3 regions of the Pandoraea fibrosis genome follow, and region 2 is predicted to be linked to each of the others. Evidence: predicted binding sites of a transcription regulator. Region 2 holds the regulator's gene; each other region holds the start of a gene.
What was found. Region 2 encodes sigma-54, which starts transcription at its own class of promoters, with help from an activator protein. Its sites were predicted from a motif close to TGGCANGNAANCTGCTTT; they were not measured.
Positions count from the first base shown of each region.

Region 1: the regulator sigma-54 is predicted to act here: its motif matches at 3,012-3,029, upstream of exaC (acetaldehyde dehydrogenase ExaC).
Region 3: the regulator sigma-54 is predicted to act here: its motif matches at 2,500-2,517, upstream of PI93_RS09360 (acetyl-CoA acetyltransferase).

Region 1 covers NZ_CP047385.1:1,275,792-1,283,555, forward strand. Annotated here, with positions in the region: gene PI93_RS05705 (MFS transporter) at 1-47, shown strand, start outside; gene yiaY (L-threonine dehydrogenase) at 120-1,268, opposite strand; gene exaC (acetaldehyde dehydrogenase ExaC) at 1,439-2,959, opposite strand; gene PI93_RS05720 (sigma-54-dependent Fis family transcriptional regulator) at 3,253-5,157, shown strand; gene PI93_RS05725 (CreA family protein) at 5,188-5,652, opposite strand; gene PI93_RS05730 (UvrD-helicase domain-containing protein) at 5,735-7,764, opposite strand, start outside.
Region 2 covers NZ_CP047385.1:594,551-602,314, reverse strand. Annotated here, with positions in the region: gene PI93_RS02690 (KpsF/GutQ family sugar-phosphate isomerase) at 1-319, shown strand, start outside; gene PI93_RS02685 (KdsC family phosphatase) at 331-903, shown strand; gene lptC (LPS export ABC transporter periplasmic protein LptC) at 927-1,586, shown strand; gene lptA (lipopolysaccharide transport periplasmic protein LptA) at 1,583-2,284, shown strand; gene lptB (LPS export ABC transporter ATP-binding protein) at 2,310-3,080, shown strand; gene PI93_RS02665 (RNA polymerase factor sigma-54) at 3,175-4,662, shown strand; gene hpf (ribosome hibernation-promoting factor, HPF/YfiA family) at 4,805-5,158, shown strand; gene ptsN (PTS IIA-like nitrogen regulatory protein PtsN) at 5,395-5,850, shown strand; gene hprK (HPr(Ser) kinase/phosphatase) at 5,928-6,893, shown strand; gene PI93_RS02645 (PsiF family protein) at 7,052-7,378, shown strand; gene rapZ (RNase adapter RapZ) at 7,550-7,764, shown strand, end outside.
Region 3 covers NZ_CP047385.1:2,087,792-2,095,555, forward strand. Annotated here, with positions in the region: gene PI93_RS09350 (TRAP transporter large permease) at 1-846, opposite strand, end outside; gene PI93_RS09355 (TRAP transporter substrate-binding protein) at 862-1,881, opposite strand; gene PI93_RS09360 (acetyl-CoA acetyltransferase) at 2,556-3,722, shown strand; gene PI93_RS09365 (acyl-CoA synthetase) at 3,817-5,394, shown strand; gene PI93_RS09370 (PPC domain-containing DNA-binding protein) at 5,391-5,927, shown strand; gene PI93_RS09375 (PPC domain-containing DNA-binding protein) at 5,924-6,337, shown strand; gene alaC (alanine transaminase) at 6,418-7,635, opposite strand.

The DNA.
Region 1 (7,764 bases), 680 kb from region 2:
GGATGCATCGACGCACGCCAGCGCAGGGAGCGCATGCAATGGCTTGAGTCTCGCCTTTAACAACACAAGGGCAACGTGACGTCACGTTGCCCTTGTCGTTTGGATTCACTCGCCGAGTGTCAGAATGCCCGGCGGAAAATCTCTTCGATCTCGGCTTGTTCGGCACGTCGCGGATTGGTGAACCCGCAGGCGTCCTGCATGGCATTCGCCGCAAGCGTCGGCACGTCTTCGAGCTTCGCGCCGAGTTCGGTCAGTCCGTTCGGAATACCGATGTCCTTCGACAGTCGACGGATCGCCGCAATCGCCACCTTTGCACCTTCTTCGTCGCTCAGGCCCTCAACCTTCTCGCCCATCGCCTGCGCGATATCTTTCAACCGCCCGGCGCTCACGCTCGCGTTGAACTCTTCCACATGCGGCAGCAGCACCGCGTTGCAGACACCGTGCGGCAAGTCGTAGAACCCGCCGAGTTGATGCGCCATCGCGTGCACATAGCCCAGCGACGCATTGTTGAATGCCATGCCTGCAAGGAACTGCGCGTAAGCCATGTTCTCGCGTGCCGTCATGTCGTCACCGTGCGAGACTGCGCGACGCAAGTTCTGCGAGATCAGCGTGACAGCCTTGAGCGCACAGGCATCGGTGATCGGCGTGGCGGTGGTCGACACATACGCTTCGGTGGCGTGCGTAAGCGCGTCCATACCCGTCGCGGCCGTGAGGCCCTTGGGCATTGCAGCCATCAGCGCCGGATCGTTGACCGACAACAACGGCGTGACGTTGCGGTCGACGATTGCCATCTTCACGTGACGCTTCTCGTCGGTGATGATGCAAAAGCGCGTCATCTCGCTCGCCGTGCCGGCCGTCGTGTTGATCGCAACGAGCGGCAGTTGCGGCTTCTTCGATTGATCGACGCCTTCGTAATCGGCGATATGTCCACCGTTTGCCGCGCACAGCGCGATGCCTTTCGCACAGTCATGCGGCGAGCCGCCGCCCAGCGAGATCACGAAGTCGCACTGGTTCTGTTTGAGGATGGCGAGCCCGGCTTCCACGTTGCCGACGGTCGGGTTCGGCTTCGCACCGTCGAATACCACCGACTGGATGTCTTGCTGGCCGAGCAGCTTCGCCACTTTGTCGGCAACGCCCGCCTTGGCGAGCCCGGCGTCGGTCACGATCAATGCACGGCGGAAATGGTACTGGCGCAGGGCGGCAATCGCTTCGTCGAGGCTGCCGACGCCCATCATGTTGACGGCGGGGATAAAGAAGGTCGTGCTCATGGTCATGCTCCTTATTTGTTCTGAGAGGGGCACACCACGCGCGCTGGTCTCAACGCGAGCGCGCATGCGGTGTCCAGAATCGTTTTTCGCAGGCACTGAAGACAGCATCGCACCCACGGCGCGATGCGTCTTTGATCTGCTGCAAACTCAGGGGCGACTAGAGGGAGTGCTCAAAAGAACCCGAGCGGATGAGTGTCGTAGCTCACCAGCAGATTCTTCGTCTGCTGGTAGTGATCGAGCATCATCTTGTGCGTCTCACGGCCGATGCCGGACTTCTTGTAACCGCCGAACGCGGCATGTGCCGGATAGAGGTGATAGCAGTTGGTCCACACGCGTCCCGCCTGAATGCCGCGGCCCATGCGGTACGCGCGATTGATGTCGCGTGTCCATACCCCCGCGCCGAGACCGAACTCGGTGTCGTTGGCAATCGCCAGCGCTTCGGCTTCGTCCTTGAACGTCGTCACGCCGACCACCGGACCGAAGATTTCTTCCTGGAACACGCGCATCCGGTTCTCGCCTTTGAGCAGCGTCGGCTGGATGTAAAAGCCCGACGCCAGCGGACCGTCGAGCATCTCGATGCCCCCGCCCGTAAGTACCTGAGCACCCTCCTTGCGAGCCAGATCGAGGTAGGTAAGGATCTTGTCGAACTGCTGTTGCGACGCCTGTGCGCCGATGGCCGTCTCCGTATCCAGCGGATCGCCGCGCTTGATGCGCGCGACCCGGGCCATTACCACTTCCATGAAGGGCTCGTAGATCGATTCCTGCACGAGTGCGCGAGACGGGCAGGTGCAGACCTCACCCTGATTCAGGAAGCCCAGCACGAGGCCTTCAGCGGCCTTCTCGATGAACTCGGGCTCGCCACGCATGACATCGTCGAAGAAGAGGTTGGGCGACTTGCCGCCCAGCTCGACCGTGCTCGGGATCAGATTGGCGGCAGCCCGCGACAGAATGTGTCCGCCCACGGGCGTCGAGCCGGTGAAGGCGATCTTGGCGATGCGCCGGCTCGTCGCCAGGGCTTCACCGGCTTCCTTGCCGAAACCCTGAACGATGTTGAGCACCCCCGGCGGCAGCAGATCGCCGACCAGTTCGGCGAACAGGGTGATCGAAAGCGGGGTTTGCTCGGCAGGTTTGAGCACTACGCAGTTGCCGGCGGCGAGTGCGGGTGCAAGCTTCCATGCGGCCATCAGCAGCGGGAAATTCCACGGAATGATCTGACCGACGACACCCAGCGGCTCATGGAAATGGTAGGCAGCCGTGTGCTCGTCGATCTCTGCGGCCGTGCCTTCCTGAGCGCGGATACACCCGGCGAAGTAGCGGAAGTGGTCGATCGCCAGCGGAAGGTCGGCGGCGAGCGTCTCGCGCACCGGCTTGCCGTTATCCCAGGTCTCGGCGACGGCGAACCGCTCGAGTTGCGCCTCGAGCCGGTCGGCGATCTGTAACAGAATGCGCGAGCGCGCCTGCACCGACGTCCTGCCCCACCTGGGCGCAGCCGCATGGGCCGCGTCGAGCGCGCGTTCAATGTCGGCGCCGCTGGAGCGGGGAAACTCGCTGATGACGCCGCCGGTTACGGGCGACGTATTGGTGAAATAGCGTCCTTCCACGGGCGGCACGAATTTGCCGCCGATGTAGTTCTCGTAATGCGTTTGCAAAGACAGCAAGGCACCGGGCGTGCCGGGTGGGGCGTATCGCATGTCGTGTCTCCGGATATTGTCGTATCGGTGGTGCTGTGACCACACGGGGCAATAAGCAATTCGCGGGCCACCTGCGGCGAATCGCCAATTCATGCGGGAAAGCGGCGTGGGGCGGTGTTGGCGTGTACCGAATCCGTGACACCTTTGTCTCGCGCCGTGACACCGGGTGTCTCGTCGTTGTGACAGGCAATGGCTTCGCGTCTCCCGATTGACATCGCGCATTGCAATCACCCCCGGCATGGGACATGCTTCGGGAACGACTACGAGATCATCCGGCACGGGGGAGACGACCAATGCCAGCCAATACACAGTCAGCACATGCGCGTCGTGTGCTCAATGTCGTACAGGGTCATGCGTCGCACGGCGCTGCCGCGACCGACCCGAACATCGCCGATTCCTGGCGTCGCTGTCTGGACACCCACGCGCTCGATCCGGGCGCGCGCATGGCGCCACGTGTGCTGGAGTCGGCGCAACTGCGCGAGCGCCGAAACGCGATGGAGCGCTTGCGCAACGTGTCCACCCCGGTGCTTGAGCGTTTGCAACGTCAGTTGATGAATCCGCATCAGGCCGTGTTACTCACCGCACCCGACGGCGTCATCGTCGACTCCCGGCTTCACGACGGCAAGCGCGACGACTTCCTTCGCGCAGGGCTATGGCCGGGCGCCGACTGGAGCGAGTCGTGCGAAGGCACCAACGGCATCGGTACCTGCGTGGTCGAACGCGCCCCGGTCATCATCTGTCAGCAGGACCACTTTCGCGCGCTGCACACGCCCCTTACCTGCACGGCAAGTCCCGTATTCGCCCCGCAAGGCGATCTGCTCGCCGTGATCGACGTATCGTCCACAAGCGCCGATCTCACACGACAGAGCCAATTCCATACGCTCGCGCTCGTGAATCTGTCGGCGAAGGTCGTGGAGAGCGAATATTTCTTTCTTCACTATCGTGACGAATGGCTGCTGCAATTGCAGGAGCAGGCCGATCATCTCGGCGGCTTTGCGCAAGCGCTGATCGCCTTCGACGACACCGGGCGCGTGCTGGCCGCCAACCAAAGCGCATTGAATCGCCTGGGCGCGACGCGCGACGAGATCGTCGGCACCCGCGTGGATCGCTGGTTCGCGCAGACGCTCGATGCGCTGTTGGCACAAGCGCACCCCACGCCGAGCACGTGTTGGCCGATTCGCACGCAGGCCGGCGAGCCGTTGCTGGCGATGGTGAGTGCACCCTTGCGTGCGGTACGGCGCGTGAGCCGTCTGCCGACGCCCGCGCAAGAGACGACGGCCCCTGCGTTTTCCGACCCGGCGTTGGCGCGCGAGTTTTCGCGCGCTTGCCGGGTCTTCGCACATGATGTCCCGGTTCTCATTCGCGGCGAAACGGGCAGTGGCAAAGAGGTCTTCGCGCGCGCCGTGCACATGGCAAGCGCGAGAGCGAATGGTCCGTTCGTTGCGCTGAATTGCGCGGCGATCCCCGAGTCGCTGATCGAGAGCGAGCTTTTCGGCTACGTGGGAGGCAGCTTCACTGGCGCGCGCAAAGAGGGGATGAACGGCAAGCTGTGGCAAGCGAACGGCGGCACGCTGTTTCTGGACGAGATCGGCGACATGCCGTTCGCGATGCAAACCCGGCTGCTGCGCGTGCTCGAAGACCGCAGGGTGTCCCCATTGGGGGGCGGCGAACCGGTGCCGCTCGACATTCGCATCCTCAGCGCAACGCACCGCAACCTTGCCGAGCGTATCGCCGAGCGGCAATTCCGCGAGGATCTCTTTTATCGTCTGAGTGGATTGGAAGTTGGCGTGCCGCCGCTGCGCGAGCGTGCAGACAAGATCGACCTGATTCAGCGGCTGTTGGCGCAGGCCTGCGAACAAGGCAGGATCACCCTGACGGACGCCGCACAAGACCGGCTCTGCGCTTATGCGTGGCCGGGGAATGTGCGGCAGATGCGCAGCGTCATTCGCACACTGGTCGCGCTGAGCGAGAACGGTGTCATCACGCTGGATGACCTGCCGGACGAGTTGCGCGAAGCGGCGCCGGTCTTGAGCGTCGCAGCGCCGACAGAGGCGCCGCTGGAGGCGGCGGAGCGTCAGGCCCTGCGCGCCACGCTCGATGCCTGCCAGGGGCAGGTTAGCGCTGCGGCGCGCAAGCTCGGGGTCAGTCGCAACACGCTGTACCGGAAGCTGAAGCGCTTCGGCCTGCTGCGTGGCTGAGGCTCGCTGCGCGACTGCGACATCGTCTGCTTACTTCGTCGGAATCGGGGTCGCCCGATCCACCGGAACGGCAGTTACGCTGTTCTGCGGCGAGCCGTCGATGAGCTTGTCGGAGTAGGTGAGGTAGACGAGGGTGTTGCGCGTCTTGTCGACCATTCGCACAATGCGCAGCTTCTTGAAGAGTGGCGACAGGCCTTCCGAGAAAACCTCCTCTTCCTTCGGGAGCGGCGCGGTGAAAGCGATCGGCCCGACAGGCCGGCAGGCAATCGACGCTTCCGACTTGTCTTCCGCCAGTCCGACCATTCCCTTGACGCCGCCGGTCTTCGCGCGCGACACATAGCAAGTCACGCCGTGCACCTTCGGGTCATCGAAGGCGTCGACCACGATCTTGTGATCCGGTCCCACCAGTTTGAATGCGGTGCTCACGTCACCGATCTTCTCGGCATGTGCCCAATTCGCGGCGACTAACAATGCCAGCGCAAAGACTGTCTTCATGAGGATGTATTCCGTCAAATGCCGAGTGATCGATAGCGTTCCGGCGACGCTCACCCGCCAGGCGTGCCGCGCGCAGCGGATTCTACTCGTGTCGTGTGACCCCCGGTGACAGCCACTGTGAGAAGGCCGCCGGGTCCGTTTCCGGGGTGATGTACCACTGCCGCCGCGACGGGTCGTAGACGGCGCCGCGCGCGATCAGTTCATCCTTCGCGCCATAGGTATCGCCGCTCAGATAACGCCGGGCGGGCGTAGCGTCCACCGGCATCGCCATGTTGCGAACGAGCGCGTCGTCGGCGAGGTGCGTCGTGCGTGGCAGGTCGAGAGACGCGATGAATCCGCTTTGCCGGGTCTCGTCGTGGGACGTGATCAGAGAGATCGATTCTCGCGCCCGCGTCATCGCGACGTAAAACAGATTCTTTTCGCTCTCGATGGGCGCGTAAGGATTCGGAAACTCGTTGCGTTCCATAAAGGGGATGATGACGTGATCGAACTCCTTGCCCTTGATGTTCGCCACGGTGTCGACACTCACGCGCGCGCCCGTTCTCGCGCGCCGGATGGCAGAAAGGCGTGCCATCATCGACGCAAAATAGTCCGCCAGCGGCGTGTCGTCGGCGGGTAGCGTCGCGGCATAGGCGCGCAGCGTGCGCTCAACCAGATCGACGTCATACGGCCGCGCATAGAGGCGCGTTGCCACCGCCTGAAAATCGATCTTCTGACGGATGCGGCGGAAGGCGTCGTTGGCAGAGAGCATCGGCAGGCTCGCGCGCAATTCGCGAATCAACTGACCGATGTTCGCGGCGGGGGTGCCCGGCACCGCACCCAGCAGATACGACGTGTAAATCTGTTCGATCAACTCCGGGTGTTTGGCCGTCAACTGATACTGATCGCGCGACAGGCGAATGTTCGCGAAGATGCCAAGCACTGCCGCGACGGACATGCGCTCACGCTCGTCGATGGTCTCGTGCGCACGCATCGCCAATGCGAACACGGCGCGCACGAACCGGATCTCTTCCCGGAACTGGAAACCCTCTTTATTCGGCGATTCGAAGGGAATCTCGGCGCGCCACAGTGCCTCTTCCACCGCAGCGCTTTGATGCCAGTCGCGCAGCAGTACCGCGCACGTCGAACGTTTGTCGCTGTCTTGCATCCAGCCGCGCACGTCGGCCAGCACGGCGTTTGCCACGGTGCTGTGCTGGCTATCGACCTTGATGACCTCGATGGGCGTGTGTCGTCTGACGTAAGACTCGATGGCTTTGCGCTTGAATGCGGCCACCGGATAGGCGATATGGGGGCCGTGACGGAACGTGCGCGTGAGCGGGTAGGCATTCGCGCCGGCAAAATCCATGCGGAAGCGCTCGCCCATATACACATCGCTCGCGCCCATGTCCCCGTGAATGACCTGATCGCGATCCCCCACGCCGACGAATCGGCAATTGAGCGTGCGGAGCAAATGGCGCAGCACGCGATACGACGCTTCGTTGAAGTCGTGTTGTTCGTCGCACACGATCAGCCGGCACGGGGCGAAATACTGCGGTGCGACGCTCTCGCGATCGATCAACTGTGCAAGGTCGTAGGTGCCGTCGAAACGATCCCGGAATTTCGGCTCATCGAGCGCACCCAGACGATCCCGTTCATAGGCTTGCGTGATGGCGTACTGGGCGGGAGTGACGTCCAGCCGCTCGAGCAGATCGCCAAGCTGCTCGTCGTCCACGTCGTCGAACAGTGCGCCCCCCGCCTTGAGCTTTCGCATGGCCTCAAGGCTTTGCGCCACATTGATGTGGTTGTCTTCGAAGACGCCGGGCGCGTACCGGTGTTCGACGTCGTCGCGCAATGTCTCCATGGCGCTGGCGATGTAGGACGTGAGGAAGCTGTCGCGCTGAATGCGACGTGCGCGCTCGTTCGCCGTGGGCAAGGCATCGAGCACGTCATGGCTGTAGTCGTCGAAGGTCGAGACGCGCACGCGCTTGTGCAGGTCGGCATGAATGCCTGAGCGTTGCAACCGCGCGCGCAGCACGTCGGCGGCGGTGGCGGTGAAGGTCAGCGCGAGGATTTGCTCCGGCGGCGTACCCCCGGCGATGGCTTCGCCGATGCGGGCGACGAGCGTTGTCGTTT
Region 2 (7,764 bases):
CAGCCTGTCCGACGCCCTGCTCGAAATGACAGCAAAGGGCCTGGGCATGACGGCCATTGTCGATGCCGACGATCGCGTCGTGGGTATCTTTACCGACGGCGATCTGCGTAGATTGTTCAAACGTACCCTCGATTTCACCACGCTCACGCTGGCCGACGTCATGAAGGCCAGCCCGCGCACCATCGGTCCCGATCAGCTCGCCGCCGAAGCCGCCGAGCTGATGGAGCGTTTCGGCATCACGCAACTCCTCGTGACCGAGAACGACCGCCTCGTCGGTGCGCTGAACGTGCACGACCTGTTCGCCGCCAAGGTCGTGTGAGTCTCTTGCCCATGAGTCAACCCAGTATCGCCCAATCCACGCCAGTGAACGTATCCGACACGGCCGACGCCATCGCGCGCGCCGCGCGCCTGCGTGTGATGATTTTCGACGTCGACGGTGTGCTCACCGACGGCGGCCTGCGCTACGGCCCGGCCGGCGAGGTCATCAAGACGTTCGATTCGCTCGACGGTCACGGCCTGAAGCTGCTCGCCGAGGCCGGTATCGTCACCGCCATCATTACCGGGCGCCAGTCCGACATCGTCGCCAAGCGTGCGGCGGATCTTCGCGTCGCCCATGTCTATCAGGGCGTGCACGACAAGCGTGCTGCGTTCGAGGATCTCTGCGCCAAGCTGTCGGTAACGGCCGAAACGTGCGGACATATCGGTGACGATTGGCCCGATCTGCCGGTACTTACCCGCGTAGGCTTTGCGGCGTGCCCGGCAAATGCTCACACCGAAGTGAAGGCCCGCTGCCACTGGATGGCGAGCACGCGTGGCGGTGAAGGCGCCGTGCGTGAGCTGTGCGACTTCATCCTGCGCGCTCAGGGACGCTACGACGCCCTGCTCGCAGACGCGCTGGCCTGACGCGCAGAGGAAGCCGATCACTCATGGCCAATCAACGCGTCTCGCCTGCCTCCCTGATCGCCGTCGTGGTGCTGGCCAGCCTGGCTGCCGGCACGTACTGGCTCGTGCAACGCACGCTGCCGTCCGACGCCGATCGCGCGCCGTATGTGAAGCAGCACATTCCCGATTACTACGCCGACGACATGAGCATTTCCACGCTGTCGGCGAGCGGGCTCACGCAATACCGGATCAATGCGGTTCACATGACGCATTACGAAGACGACCAGACAACGGCGCTGAAAATGCCCGCCGTGCGCGCGTTCACGCCGGATCAGCCGGAAGTGACCGCCACGAGCAAGCGCGGCACGCTCAACGCCGACATGTCCATCGTCGATATGTACGACGATGCCGTGGTGGTGCGTCAGGCGGGTCCGCGCGATCCGGAAATGCGCGCGCTGTCCGAACACTTCCAGGTCCTCGTGAACGAAGACATCGTGCGCACGGAACTGCCGGTTCAGCTCTACCGTGGATCGTCGGTGATGTTCGGCGACGGCATGATTTTCAATAACATCTCGCGCGCCGTACAATTGCTCGGCAATGTTCACGGCACGATCCAGCCGGCGGAAATGGGCAGCAAGCGCCCGGCGCCGCCCGCCGCGCCAAGCGCGCCACCCCAGACTAAACAGGGCTCCAAGACCCCATGACCGATCGCCGCAACCCGCGACCCGTTTTCCTGTCGATGCGCGCACTGCGCGCGCTGGCCACCGCCTTCGCCGTGCTCGGTGCACTCGTGTCGCCGCTCGCCCATGCCGAGCGCGCCGACCGCGACAAGCCGCTCAACATCGAGTCGGACCACATGAGCTATGACGACCTCAAGCAGGTCAACATCTTCACCGGCAACGTGACGATGACCAAGGGGACGATTCTCCTCAAGGCCGATCGCGTCGAAGTGACTCAGGATCCGGAGGGTTATCAGTACGCCACGGCGTATTACAAGCCAGGCGGCCCGCTCGCCTATATGCGCCAGAAGCGCGACGGCCTCGACGAGTACATCGACGGCTGGGGCCAGACGATTTACTACAACGGCAAGACCGAAGTCGCCACGCTCACCACGCAAGCCACGCTCAAGCGTCTGGCCGGCGGCACCCGGGTGCTCGACGAGATCCACGGCAGCGTGATTACTTACGACACGTATAACGAGGTCTATACCGCGAACAGCGGCGCCGATCAGGTCAACGCCAACAATCCGAACGGCCGCGTGCGCGCCACGCTCGCCCCGCGCAATGCGACAGGGGCGAATCAGGCGCAGCCCGGCGGCGCGAGCAAGCCGGCCGCCCCCGCCCCCAAGGGCGATCTGCCGCCGCTGTCTCCCTCAAAAAGCATTGGGAATCCGCGTGAGTAATTCTGCCAACAGCAACGCTTCGACCATCAACCCCGGCTTCGGCCAAGCGGGCAAGCCGAGCGCACTCGTCGTGCGCTCGCTCAAGAAGCAATACGGTGCCCGTACCGTCGTCAAGGACGTCTCGCTGGATGTAAAAAGCGGCGAAGTCGTGGGTCTGCTGGGCCCGAACGGTGCCGGCAAGACAACGTCGTTCTACATGATCGTGGGCCTCGTGCCGGCCGACGACGGCGAGATTCAGCTCGACGGCAACCTGATCAGCGAACTGCCGATTCACGAGCGCGCTCGCATGGGAGTCTCGTATTTGCCGCAGGAAGCGTCGGTCTTTCGCAAGCTCACGGTCGAGGACAATATCCGCGCCGTGCTCGAATTGCAGCTCGATGCGCAGGGCAAACCGCTCAAGCGAGACGAAATCGATCGCCGTATTGAAGCGCTGCTCGACGAGTTGCAGGTCAGCCATCTGCGCGAGAATCCGGCCATGTCGCTCTCGGGCGGCGAGCGCCGCCGCGTGGAAATCGCCCGCGCCCTGGCCACGCAGCCGCGCTTTATTTTGCTGGACGAACCATTTGCGGGCGTCGATCCGATCGCCGTGCTGGAAATCCAGCGGATCGTGCGATTCCTGAAGGATCGTGGCATCGGTGTCCTGATTACCGACCACAACGTGCGCGAGACGCTCGGTATCTGCGATCACGCCTACATCATCAGCGAAGGCTCGGTGCTCGCCGCCGGCACGCCTGACCAGATCGTGGCCGACGAAAGCGTCCGGCGCGTGTATCTGGGCGAAAATTTCCGGATGTAAAGCTAATTTTTCGCATGTAAACCCTGCCTCCGATAGGGGACAGGGCCGGTTCCGCTGGCGTGACAAAGCCTCTACAATGAAGGCGAGACACGCTATGAAACCGACTCTTCAACTCCGCACCTCGCAGCACCTGACCCTCACGCCGCAGTTGCAGCAATCGATCCGGTTGTTGCAACTGTCTACGCTCGAACTTCAGCAGGAAGTCGAGCACGCCCTCACCCAGAACCCGATGCTCGAACGCGAGGACGATTGGCTCGCGGGCTCGGTACGTGTGGGCACGGACGGGTCGTTGCGCAACGAGCGGAGCACGTCGGCCAGTCATACGAACGACGGCTCCGAACCCGCCAACGGCCGCGATGAAGCCCGCGAACTCGACGGCGAAGCCCGCTTCGACGACAACGCGCAAGACAACGGCAGCGACTGGAGCCTGAACGACTTCGCTCGCTCGGGCAACGCCTCGGACGACGACGACAACGCGCGTCCGCAATTGCACGTCGACCATCCCAATCTTCGCGAACACCTGCTGGCGCAGTTGCGCCTGACCAAAGCCGCGCCGCGCGACCGTGCGCTGGTGGCATTCCTGATCGAATCGCTCGACGAAGACGGCTATCTCGGCACCACGCTCGACGACATCGAGGCAGAAATGCCCGAAGAGCTGGCGCTGGAAACGGAAGAGATCAACGCCGCGCTTGCCCTGCTGCAAAGCTTCGACCCCGCGGGCGTGGGGGCCCGCGGTCCGGCGGAATGCCTGCGCCTGCAACTCCAGCGCCTGCCCGCGAGCAGCGTTCGCACGCTCTCGCTGCGTATCGTCAGCGATCACCTGGAACTGCTCGCCGCCCGCGATTACACTCGCCTGCGCCGCCTGCTGGGCGTGAGCGAAGACAGCTTGCGTGCCGCCCATCAACTGATTCGCTCGCTCGACCCGTTCCCCGGCGCCGCCTATGGTTCGCCTCAGGCCGATTACGTCATCCCCGATGTGCTCGTGCGCAGACAGGGCAGCGGCTGGACCGCAGAGCTGAATCCCGACGTCATGCCGCGCCTGCGCATCAACGAGATGTACGCGCGCATTCTGCGCAATAACCGCAACGATCCGGGCACCGGCAACTTGCAGCAGCAGCTTCAGGAAGCGCGCTGGCTGATCAAAAACATTCAGCAGCGCTTCGATACGATCCTGCGCGTGGCGCAGGCGATTGTCGAGCGTCAAAAGAACTTCTTCACGCACGGCGAAATCGGCATGCGGCCCTTGGTTTTACGCGAGATTGCTGATACGCTGGGTTTACACGAATCCACGATTTCACGCGTGACTACCAGTAAGTACATGCTCACTCCATTCGGAACCTTTGAGCTGAAGTACTTTTTTGGTTCACATGTGGCAACGGAAGCCGGGGGCGCAGCGTCATCGACCGCCATCCGCGCACTCATCAAGCAACTCATAGGAGCAGAAGACCCGCAGAGCCCCCTTTCCGACAGCCGTATCGCGGAACTGCTGGCAGAGCAAGGGTTCGTGGTAGCGCGGCGCACCGTCGCGAAATACCGCGAGGCCATGCGAATCCCCGCAGTGAACTTGCGCAAATCTTTGTAGGACGGTCCTGGTGCGCCATGTTGGCTCGCTGGGGCATAACGCCGCAGTGCGACATTGCGTCACGTCAATGGCTCGCACTCCCGCTAGCCAGCGTCGCTCATGACGCGGCCTGCACTTCGGCATTTCAGCAAGGAGAGCAGCTATGAATCTGAAGATCAGTGGACATCACCTCGAACTCACGCCGTCACTGCGCGAATTTGTCGTCAACAAGCTCGAACGCGTGTTGAGGCATTTCGACCAGCTCATTGGCGCCGAGGTGATCCTATCTGTCGACAAGACCAAGGAGAAGGCCGGACGCCAGATTGCTAGCGTCACCGTGTATCTCAAGGGCAAGGAAATTTTCGTCGAGAAGTGTGACGAGAATATGTATGCCGCCATCGACAAGCTGATCGACATGCTCGACCGCAAGGTAATGCAATACAAGGACAAGGTTCAGGATCACGGTCGCGAGGCCCTCAAGCACCAGCAACCTCCCGAGGCGGAACCGCTGCAATGAGTCTGTCCGGGCGTGGTAGTCGCATTGACTGACAGCCTCGTGAAATCGCACGGAACCACCCGAGCGCACACGCGTCTGTCATAAGTCTGGCATCACCCACCGCGGGGCCGTTGAACGGCCCCTTTTGTATGGTTCCGCCAAGTTCCGTGGATTGCCGCGGCCGCTGCGGCGGGTGGTCTATAATGCGTGGTCAATCGGGGGTTGGAGGGCGACTCAGCGTTCGCCCGCATTACAAGATGAACCGTTTAGTCAAACTCTTACCTGCGTCCAACATCCTGCTTGGACTGTCAGTCACCAGCAAGAAGCGCGTCTTCGAGCAAGCCGGGCTACTTTTCGAAAACAATGCCGGCCTGTCGCGCGCGCTTGTGACCGACAATCTGTTCGCACGCGAGCGTCTCGGCTCGACCGGACTGGGCGAAGGCGTGGCCATTCCACATGGCCGAATCAAGGGCCTCAAGCATCCGATGGCCGCCTTCGTGCGCCTCGATGACCCGATTCCCTTCGAAGCGCCCGACAGCCAGCCGGTGTCCCTGCTGTTCTTCCTGCTGGTACCGGAGCAGGCAACGCAGCAACATCTTGAGATTCTTTCCGAAATTGCCCAGTTGCTCTCCGATCGCGCGATGCGCGAGACGTTGACCCACGCGCCGAGTGCCGACGAGATCCACGCCGCACTCGCCAACTGGCAGCCCTGAGCCGGCGCTTGCGCCGGTATCCGCCGCGAACATCCGAGAATTCGTAGCTCCCACACCCAACCGAACGAGGCGACGCGGTGGAACTGACCGGCATCAACGCGCAAAGCATTTTCGACGACAACGCCGCCACGCTTCGTTTGTCGTGGCTGACCGGCCATGAGGGATGGGAGCGCGGTTTCACGCCCGAGAGCGTCGCCACCGCCACGTCAAGCGCCGACCTCGTCGGTCACCTGAACCTCATCCACCCGAACCGGATTCAGGTGCTGGGTGAGGCCGAACTGCGTTACTACCAGCGCCTGACGGACGAAAATCGTAAGCGTCATATGGGCGAGGTAATTGCGCTCGAGCCACCGTTTCTCGTCGTGGCCGATGGCCTCGAAGCCCCGCCCGATCTGGTGCTGCGCTGTACCCGTTCATCTACCCCGCTGTTCACCACGCCGATGTCGACGGCGGCCGTCATCGACAGCCTGCGTCTGTACATTTCGCGTGTGTTCGCGCCACGATGCACGATGCACGGCGTGTTTCTCGACATTCTGGGCATGGGCGTGCTGCTCACCGGCGACTCCGGCCTGGGCAAGAGCGAACTCGGCCTGGAACTGATCAGCCGGGGTCATGGGCTGGTGGCAGACGATGCCGTCGATTTCGTGCGTCTCGGACCGGATTTCGTTGAAGGCCGGTGCCCGCCGCTGCTGCAAAACCTGCTGGAAGTACGCGGACTCGGCCTGCTCGACATCAAGACGATCTTCGGTGAAACGGCAGTGCGCCGGAAGATGAAGCTCAAGCTGATCGTTCAACTGGTGCGCCGCCCCGATGGCGAATTCCAGCGCCTGCCGCTCGAAGCGCAGACGGTGGATGTCCTGGGCCTGCCCATCAACAAGGTCATCCTGCAAGTGGCCGCCGGGCGAAACCTCGCCGTGCTGGTCGAAGCCGCCGTGCGCAATACGATCCTGCAACTGCGCGGCATCGATACCCTCAAGGACTTCATGGAACGCCAGCGGCAAGCCATGCAGGACCCGGACGGCATGCAGGGCAAGCTGCTCTGAACCCCCACGGGTAACGCCGGTCGTTGCCCAAAACGCCGGGGTTTACCGCAATTTCTGCTTTTTTCTGTCAACGCCGCGCGATTGCGGCGCGTTTTCTTTCATGTTGTAATCGCCACGCGGTCCCTTCCCGTGCGTGTCGACCTTATGGAGAGACGATCATGAAAAAAGCACTCGCTGCATGGCTTCTGGTATCCCCGCTGCTCGCATCGCCCGTGTTCGCCCAAACGGCCGCCCCGGCGCCAGCTCCCAAGGCAGCCAATTCCCAACAGAACAAGATGAGCACCTGCAATACGCAGGCAGGCGACAAGAAGGGTGACGATCGCAAGGCGTTCATGAAGGACTGCCTGTCGAGCAAGCCAGCCGCCGCCGCCAAGCCGACCCAGCAGGAAAAGATGAAGACGTGTAATGCGCAAGCCGCCGACAAGAAAGGCGACGATCGCAAAGCCTTCATGAAGTCGTGCCTGTCGAACAAACCGGCGGCCTGACGGTTTTCCCCGCCGACGCTCGCCCGACGGCGCCCTACGGGCGCCGTTGTCGCATGTGAAACGCCGTTCTCTCGTGAATCAAGAGAAATCGTCGGGAACGTTCTCGTTTCTGTCGTCTCGACACCCGTAAGACACAATCGCTTACCATGATGGTTGTATCCGGGAAATGTCATGAAGATCGTACTGATTACCGGCGTTTCGGGTTCCGGCAAATCGCTCGCCCTGAACGTCCTCGAGGATGCGGGTTACTACTGCGTCGACAATCTGCCGTCGCGCTTTCTGCCTGAACTCGCCGAATATCTCGAAACGCAGAACTACACGCGCCTCGCCGTCGCTATCGACGCGAGAAGCGGCGGCTCGCTCGCCGATTTGCCACCCATCATCGG
Region 3 (7,764 bases), 1.5 Mb from region 2:
GCCGAGCAGCGAGGCCATGAACTCGATCAGGCTGCGCGCAAGACCGCTCATCTCAATCAGCGCGCCGAGCAGCACGAACAGCGGCACCGACAGCAGAATGAGGCCCGACATGCCCTCGTCCATGCGGCTCACGACGATTTGCAGCGGGGCATCGGTCACGAGCGCCAGATACGCCAGCGTTGCGGTACCGAAAGCGAATGCGATCGGAATCCCGCCCGCTACGCACGCGCCGACGATCAGCACGAAGAAGACCAGCAGGTTGTAGTTCCCCATGGCGATGAGCGCCGGGCGGCCCAGCCAGAGTGCCGCGCCCAGTGCGGCGACGAACAACACGCCGAGGCCAAACTGGCGTAGCGATGAGCACCGCGCCATGCGCGAGATGGCGGCGATGAGCATCAGCGCTGCGCCGACCGGCAGCGCGGCGGCGCGCAGCCCGTCGGGAATTTCCAACGCCGGGGTGGTGATATCCATCTGTTCGATGGCATGGGTGTACGCGGGCATGATGATGAGCGCGACGAACACGCAGACCGTCAGCGCAGCCATGGTCTGGAACCAGTCGCGCCATGCCGCCGGGAGCTTGTTGACGATGGCGGAAAGCCGCATGTGCTCGCCCCGGTCGAGGGCCAGCACCGCGCCGAGCATCGATAGCCAGATGAACAGGATCTGTGCCAGCTCGTCCGACCAGGTGAGGGGATTGTCGAACCCGTAACGCGAGATTACGCCCGCGAGCAGGATGAGAGTCTCCGCCACCACCAGCAGCACGGCAGCCGCTTCGGTGACTTTCATCACCGCGCGGTTGACGTGGCAGAAGAGGCGGGCGAGCGCGTGCGTCGGCTCGGCCGTCATCGTCAACGTTTCCATTTACGCGAGCTTCCCGGTGTACTTTTCCAACACGGCCCACGCCTCGTCACCGAACTTTTTGTGCCATTCGGCATAGAAGCCGGCCGCGCGAAGCTTCTCGCGGAATTGTTCGTTGTTCGGTGCATTGAACACGAGTCCCTTCTGCTTGAGTTCGGCCATGACGCCGTCGTTGAGCTTGCGCACGTCGTCGCGCTGCGCCATCGCTGCGGCGTTCACGTTGGCGGTCACGATCGCCTGCAAGTCTTTCGGCAGCTTGTCCCATTTCTGCTTGTTGGCGAGGAACCAGAAGCCGTCCCACATGTGGTTCGTCATCGACACGTACTTCTGCACTTCGTACAGCTTGGCCGTGGTCAGCAGGGCAAGGGGGTTTTCCTGCGCTTCGACGATGTGCGTTTGCAGGGCGGAATACACTTCGGCGAAATTGATCGAGGTGGGCGACGAGTCGAAGGCGCGGAACATCGAGGTCCACAGCGGGCTTGTCGGTACCCGGATCTTCAGGCCCTTGAGGTCGGCAGGCGAGTTGATCGGACGGCTGCTCGTAGTGATCTGGCGATACCCGTTCTCCCAGATCTTGTCGAACGCGAACACCGACGTCTTGGCGATCTGGCCGCGCACATGCGCACCGAGGTCACCATCCATCGCGGCCCACACCTGACCGTAATCCTTGAACGCGAAGCCCACGCCGGAGATCTGCGCCGAGGGCACCAGCGTGCCGAGAATCAGCGGCGAGAGCGTGAAGAAGTCGATCGCGCCCGAGCGAATCTGGCTCAGCATGTCGCTGTCGGTGCCGAGCTGGTTGTTCGGATAGATCTGGAAGTCGATACGGCCCTTCGATTGCTCCGCGATTTTCTGCGCCATTTCTTTGGCGCGAACGTTCATCGGGTGGCTGATGGGGAGGTTGTTGGCGAACTTGACCGTGAATTCGGCCGCGTGGGCCTGCGTCTGATACAACCCCGTGGCGGCGGCGGCCGATGTGGCGGCCACAACCTTGATGAAGTGGCGGCGATCCATGTTGCTCATACTGCATGTCTCCTGATTTATAGGTTTGGTGACTGCGTCTGAAGCACGAGGCGTGCGAACGTGTTGCCCTGCAACGTCCCGGCCAACTCGGAACGCAAACGTGAGGCGGCTCGCAAGTGGCTTGGCTATCTTACGCAAGTCGAATGCCAGATCGTGGCCTGAACGGGAAAACCCTTACGTTGTTAAGCATCAGTGAAATCCCGCGCCCGGCATCTTGCATCGCTCTCCTTCCTTTTATCTGGCGGAACCCGGCAGCGCCGTGCGCGACTGTCGCCAACCGTGTTTGGTGCATCTGCGATTGACGCGCGGTGACGCGCATCTGGCACGCCGATGGGGGGCGACACCTGTCGCATTTCCCGCTCGCCTTGCGACACCTGTCGCAGGCCAGTGGCGATCGTCGTGCGACAGGTGTCGCAGGGTGCCGCCCCGTGCCCGTTGTGTTGCGGCACAGCAAATTGGCCTCACCCGATCGGCATTCGAATTCACTTGATGGCGCAGTGAATGCGGCCTTACGCTTACGTCAATTGCGACAGCGCCATAAGCGCGGGCGTCGCAATCGAGACGCAATGCGATGCAAAGGCCGTTGGCGCTTCATCGGGGTTTGGATGGGCCCATGTCTGGCATCGAAATTGCTCACCGGAGTCTGGATGACCCCAATTTTCCGGAGACACTTCATGGTTGCTGCATGCCTTACCGGCTGGGCCCACTCCCAGTTCGGAAAACTCGATAACGTCGATGCCGAAGTTCTGCTGGCCGATGTTGCTCAAGCCGCGCTCGACGACGCGGGCCTCGCGCCCGAACAGATCGATTCCATTCACGTCGGCACGTTCAATGGCGGTTTCCTGTATCAGGACTTCCCGTCGTCTCTCGTCTTCAATCGCATTCCAGGACTTCGTTTCAAACCCGCTACGCGCTACGAAAATGCCTGCGCGACGGGTTCGGCTGCCGTGCATGGCGGACTGCAATCCATCGAGGCGGGCAAGGCCACGCACGTTCTCGTGATCGGCTTCGAGAAGATGACGGAGCTGGCCACGCCGCAGGTTGGCGAAGTGTTGCTCAAATGTTCTTACGCCCGTGAAGAGGCTGACATTCCGGGCGGCTTTGCGGGCGTTTTCGGCACCATCGCGCAAGCCTATTTCGAGCGCTATGGCGATCAGTCCGACGCGCTCGCGCGCATTGCGGCGAAGAACCACCGCAATGGCTCGGTCAACCCCTATGCGCACATGCGTCGAGACTTCGGTTACGACTTCTGCCGCAACGTTTCCGAGAAGAATCCGTTCGTTGCCGGCCCGCTCAAGCGGACCGATTGCTCGATGGTGTCGGACGGCGCTGCGGCGCTGGTCATCTCGAGCGCCGACGTGGCGCGCACGATGCCCAAGGCCGTTGGCTTCCGCGCGGCGGTGCAGGTCAACGACTACCTGCCGCTCTCGCGTCGCGATCCGCTGGCGTTCGAAGGCGGCCAGCACGCGTGGCGTCAGGCATTGGGCGTCGCCGGCGTCTCGCTCAAGGATCTGTCGCTGGTCGAAACCCATGACTGCTTCACCATCGCCGAACTCATCGAGTATGAAGCGATGGGACTCGCCAAGCCGGGCCAGGGGGCGAATGTGGTGGCCGAAGGGTTGACCGAGAAGAACGGTCTGCTGCCGGTCAATCCGTCGGGCGGCTTGAAGGCGAAGGGCCACCCGGTCGGGGCCACGGGCGTGTCGATGCACGTCATGGCTGCCATGCAACTCACGGGAACCGCCGGGCAAATGCAGATTCCCGACGCGAAACTCGCAGGCGTCTTCAATATGGGCGGCGCGGCAGTGGCGAACTACGTGAGCATTCTCGAAGCGCGTTGAGCGATTGCGCATCAGGGTGTCAGGCAGGCTGCCCGGCGTTGGCCGGGCAAGACAGATCGCAAGACTGAGAAAGAAGAAAGAGGAGACGAGCGAAATGCTCAAGAAGGTCATGAATCTCGGCCGCCTGCTGGCCGACGTTGCCCGGCGTCATCCCGACGCGCCCGGCGTGATCATCGGTGAGAAGGTCCACACATGGAGCGAGATCGACGCTCGTGTGAACGCCGCCGTCGAGGCTCTGCGCAAGCTGGGCGTAGGCCACGGCGACAAGCTGCTGGTGCATTCGCGCAACAATCTGCCGATCTTCGAGAGTGCGTGGATCGCCTTTCGGCTGGGGGCGATCTGGGTGCCGACGAATTTCCGTATCACGGCGCCGGAAGCCGCATATCTGGGCCAATCGAGCGGCGCATGCGTGATGATTTACGACGCCGGCTTCGAGGGGCATGTCGACGCCGTACGTGCCGCGTCGCCCGCGCTGCGACATGTCATTGCGCTGGGTGCGCCGCGTGCGGGTGAGCTGCACTACGAGACGCTTGTTGCCGAACATCTCGGCGTGCCCGGCTACGAAGCCGAAGTCGAATACGAAGACCCCTTGTGGTTCTTCTACACGTCGGGCACCACCGGTCACCCCAAGGCCGGTGTGTTGTCACACGGGCAGATGGCCTTCGTGGTGACCAACCATCTGGCCGATCTGATGCCCGGCATCACCTATCGCAGCCGGTCGATGGTGGTGGCGCCGCTCTCGCATGGCGCGGGCATTCACGCCATCGTCAATACCGCGCGGGGGGCCGCGAGCGTGTTGCTGCCGGGCGAGAAGATGGACGCGGAGCAGGTCTGGCAGGCGATCGAGCGTCATCGTGTCGACAACATGTTCACGGTGCCGACCATCGTGAAGATGCTGGTCGAGGATCCGGCTGTCGATCGGTACGACCACAGCTCGCTGCGTTTCGTGATCTACGCCGGGGCGCCGATGTATCGCGCAGATCAGAAATACGCGCTGCAAAAGCTGGGTCGCGTGCTGGTGCAGTACTACGGACTGGGCGAGGTGACGGGCAACATCACCGTGTTGCCGCCGTGGTTGCACAGCGAGGACGACGACGCTCCCGACGCGCGCATCGGCACCTGTGGCGTGCCGCGTACCGGCATGGAGGTGGCAATTCTCGATGAACATGGCGAGCGCCAGCCGCCGTTCGCTTCCGGGGAGATCTGCGTGCGCGGGCCTGCCGTCTTCATGGGGTATCACAACAACCCTGATGCGAACGCCAAGGCCTTCAAGAACGACTGGTTCCACACCGGCGATCTCGGGCATGTGGATGCCCAGGGCTTCCTGTACATCACGGGGCGCGCGTCGGACATGTACATCTCGGGCGGCTCGAACGTCTATCCGCGCGAGATCGAGGAAGCGTTGCTCACGCACCCGGCCGTATCGGAGTGCGCGGTGCTCGGCGTGCCCGACCCCAAGTGGGGCGAGAGCGGGCTCGCGGTGGTGGTCGCCCGGGAAGGCATGGCCGCTCAGGCCGATGAACTGCTCGGACATCTCGAAGCGCGTATCGCCCGCTATAAGTGGCCGCGTCGCTTCGTATTCTGGAATGCCATGCCCAAGTCGGGCTACGGCAAGATCGTGAAGAAGCAAATCAAGACGATGCTCGAAGAGCAAGGAGACTATCGACTATGAAACCTGCGCTTTCACGGATCTATCGGCATGCAGGCGCCCCCACGTTACCCCGTGTGGAAGACTGCGTGTTGAACGGGCAGCACGAACTGCGCGTGACGATCCGGTCTGGTGCGAATCTCGGCGAAGCCCTGCGCGCGGCGTTATCCCGCTATGCGTATGGCGGCGGCGTCGGCCGTTTCTGCGCGGGCACCGCGCGAGGTCTGCGGTATCACATGATCGAGAACACCGCAGACACGGAGCGTCCCTTTGGCTATGGGGCGCCGGTCGACGAAACCCGGGAAGTGGATCTGATCGGCGGCGCGATCACGGTCGGCCGAACCGCCGACGGCGCCACGCTTCTGCATTGCCATGCGGGGTTTTCCGACCCGTCCGGCGAATTGCACGGCGGACATCTGATTCTCGATCACACCTGGGCCGGCGACGAGCCCGTGGTGATCCGCCTGTGTTTGTTCGAGCACGGCGGATACGTGACCGCAGATGACGAGGAAACGCGTTTTCACCTGCTCCATCCCGTGGCTGGAGGTCTCTCATGAGCACGGCACAGGACGTTCCGGTCGCCATCGAAAACGGCACGCTGGGCAGGTTGGTCGTGGCGCGACTCAAACCGAATCAGGATCTGACGGAAAGCATTGAAGCGCTGTGTGCGGAGCATGCCATCTCGCGTGCCATTGTGCGCGGCGCGGTGGGGAGTCTGATTGACGCACGTCTGGCGTTCCGCGCAGGTGAGGGCTGGCGTGAGCAACTGGTGAGCGGCCCCGGGGTGGAAATCCTCAACGTGTTCGGCGAGGTCGATGTTCGACCCGAGACGGCGCACTCGTTGCCGATGCTGCATGGCATGGTGGCGGATACCGGCGGGCGCATGTTCGCCGGGCGCTTCGTGCGTGGCGGGAATCTCTCGTTCATCACCATCGAAGTGACGCTGCAGGAGTGGTTGCCGGCGTAGCGGCAGCGGGCATTGCGCAACGCAAGGGGAATGGGGAGTCTGCGGACTCCCCATTTTTCATCGGCGCCGTGTGTCGCGCGTTAGACGACCGTCGGCTGGACTAGCCCATCGTCCCGGAACATGTGCTTGATGCCGCGCACTGCCTGACGGATGCGCGACTCGTTCTCGATCAGTGCGAAGCGAACGTACTCATCGCCGTACTCTCCGAAGCCGATTCCCGGCGAGACCGAGACCTTGGCCTGCGCGAGCAGCTTCTTGGCGAATTCAAGCGAGCCCGCCGCGCGATACGGTTCGGGAATGCGCGCCCAGATGTACATCGATGCACGCGGCAGATCGACGGCCCATCCGGCTTCGGTCAATCCCTTGTAGAGCACGTCTCGGCGGCGCTGATATTGCGCGCGAATGGCTTCGACGCACTGCTGATCGCCTTCCAGCGCGGCAATGGCGGCAACCTGCACCGGCGTGAACGTGCCGTAGTCGTGATAGCTCTTGATGCGGGCGAGCGCGGCGACGAGTTCGGCATTGCCGACCATGAAGCCGATGCGCCAGCCGGCCATGTTGTAGCTCTTCGACAGCGTGAAGAATTCGACGGCGACGTCTTGCGCGCCGGGCACCTGCATGATCGAGGGCGCCTTGTAACCGTCATAAACGATATCGGCATAGGCCAGATCGTGCACCACCAGAATGTCGTGCTTGCGCGCGAGGTCGACCACGCGCTCGAAGAATTCGAGTTCGACGCACTGCGCCGTGGGGTTCGACGGGAAGCCGAGAATCACCATCTTCGGCTTCGGGTGGCTCTCGCGAATGCCGCGTTCGAGTTCGGTGAAGAAGTCGATGCCGGGCGTCATCGGCACGGAGCGGATGTTGGCGCCCGCAATGACCGCGCCGTAGATGTGGATCGGATACGACGGGTTCGGCACCAGCACCGTGTCGCCCTGATCCAGGGTGGCGAGCATCAGGTGGGCGAGGCCTTCCTTGGAGCCGATGGTGACGATGGCTTCGCGCTCGGGATCGAGGTCCACGTCATAGCGATCCTTGTACCAGTGCGTGATGGCGCGGCGCAGGCGCGGGATGCCGCGCGAGGTCGAATAGCCGTGTGTGTCGGGACGTTGGGCGACTTCGACGAGCTTGCTGACGATATGGGGCGGTGTCGCACCGTCGGGATTGCCCATCGACAGATCAATGATGTCCTCGCCACGGCGACGTGCCGCCATCTTCAGCTCGGCGGTGATGTTGAAAACGTAGGGGGGAAGACGATTGATGCGCGCAAAGCTGCGCGAGCCCTGGGAGCTAGACATGGGGAACCTTGAACGTAAGCGCCCGGAACCGTCCGAGCGACGCCGGTGTGCTGGCCACACCGTGACGGCGACTTTAGCGCGGCGCGGCGCGCTTAGGCAAGCGATTTTTGCGGGGTGTGGCGTGCAACC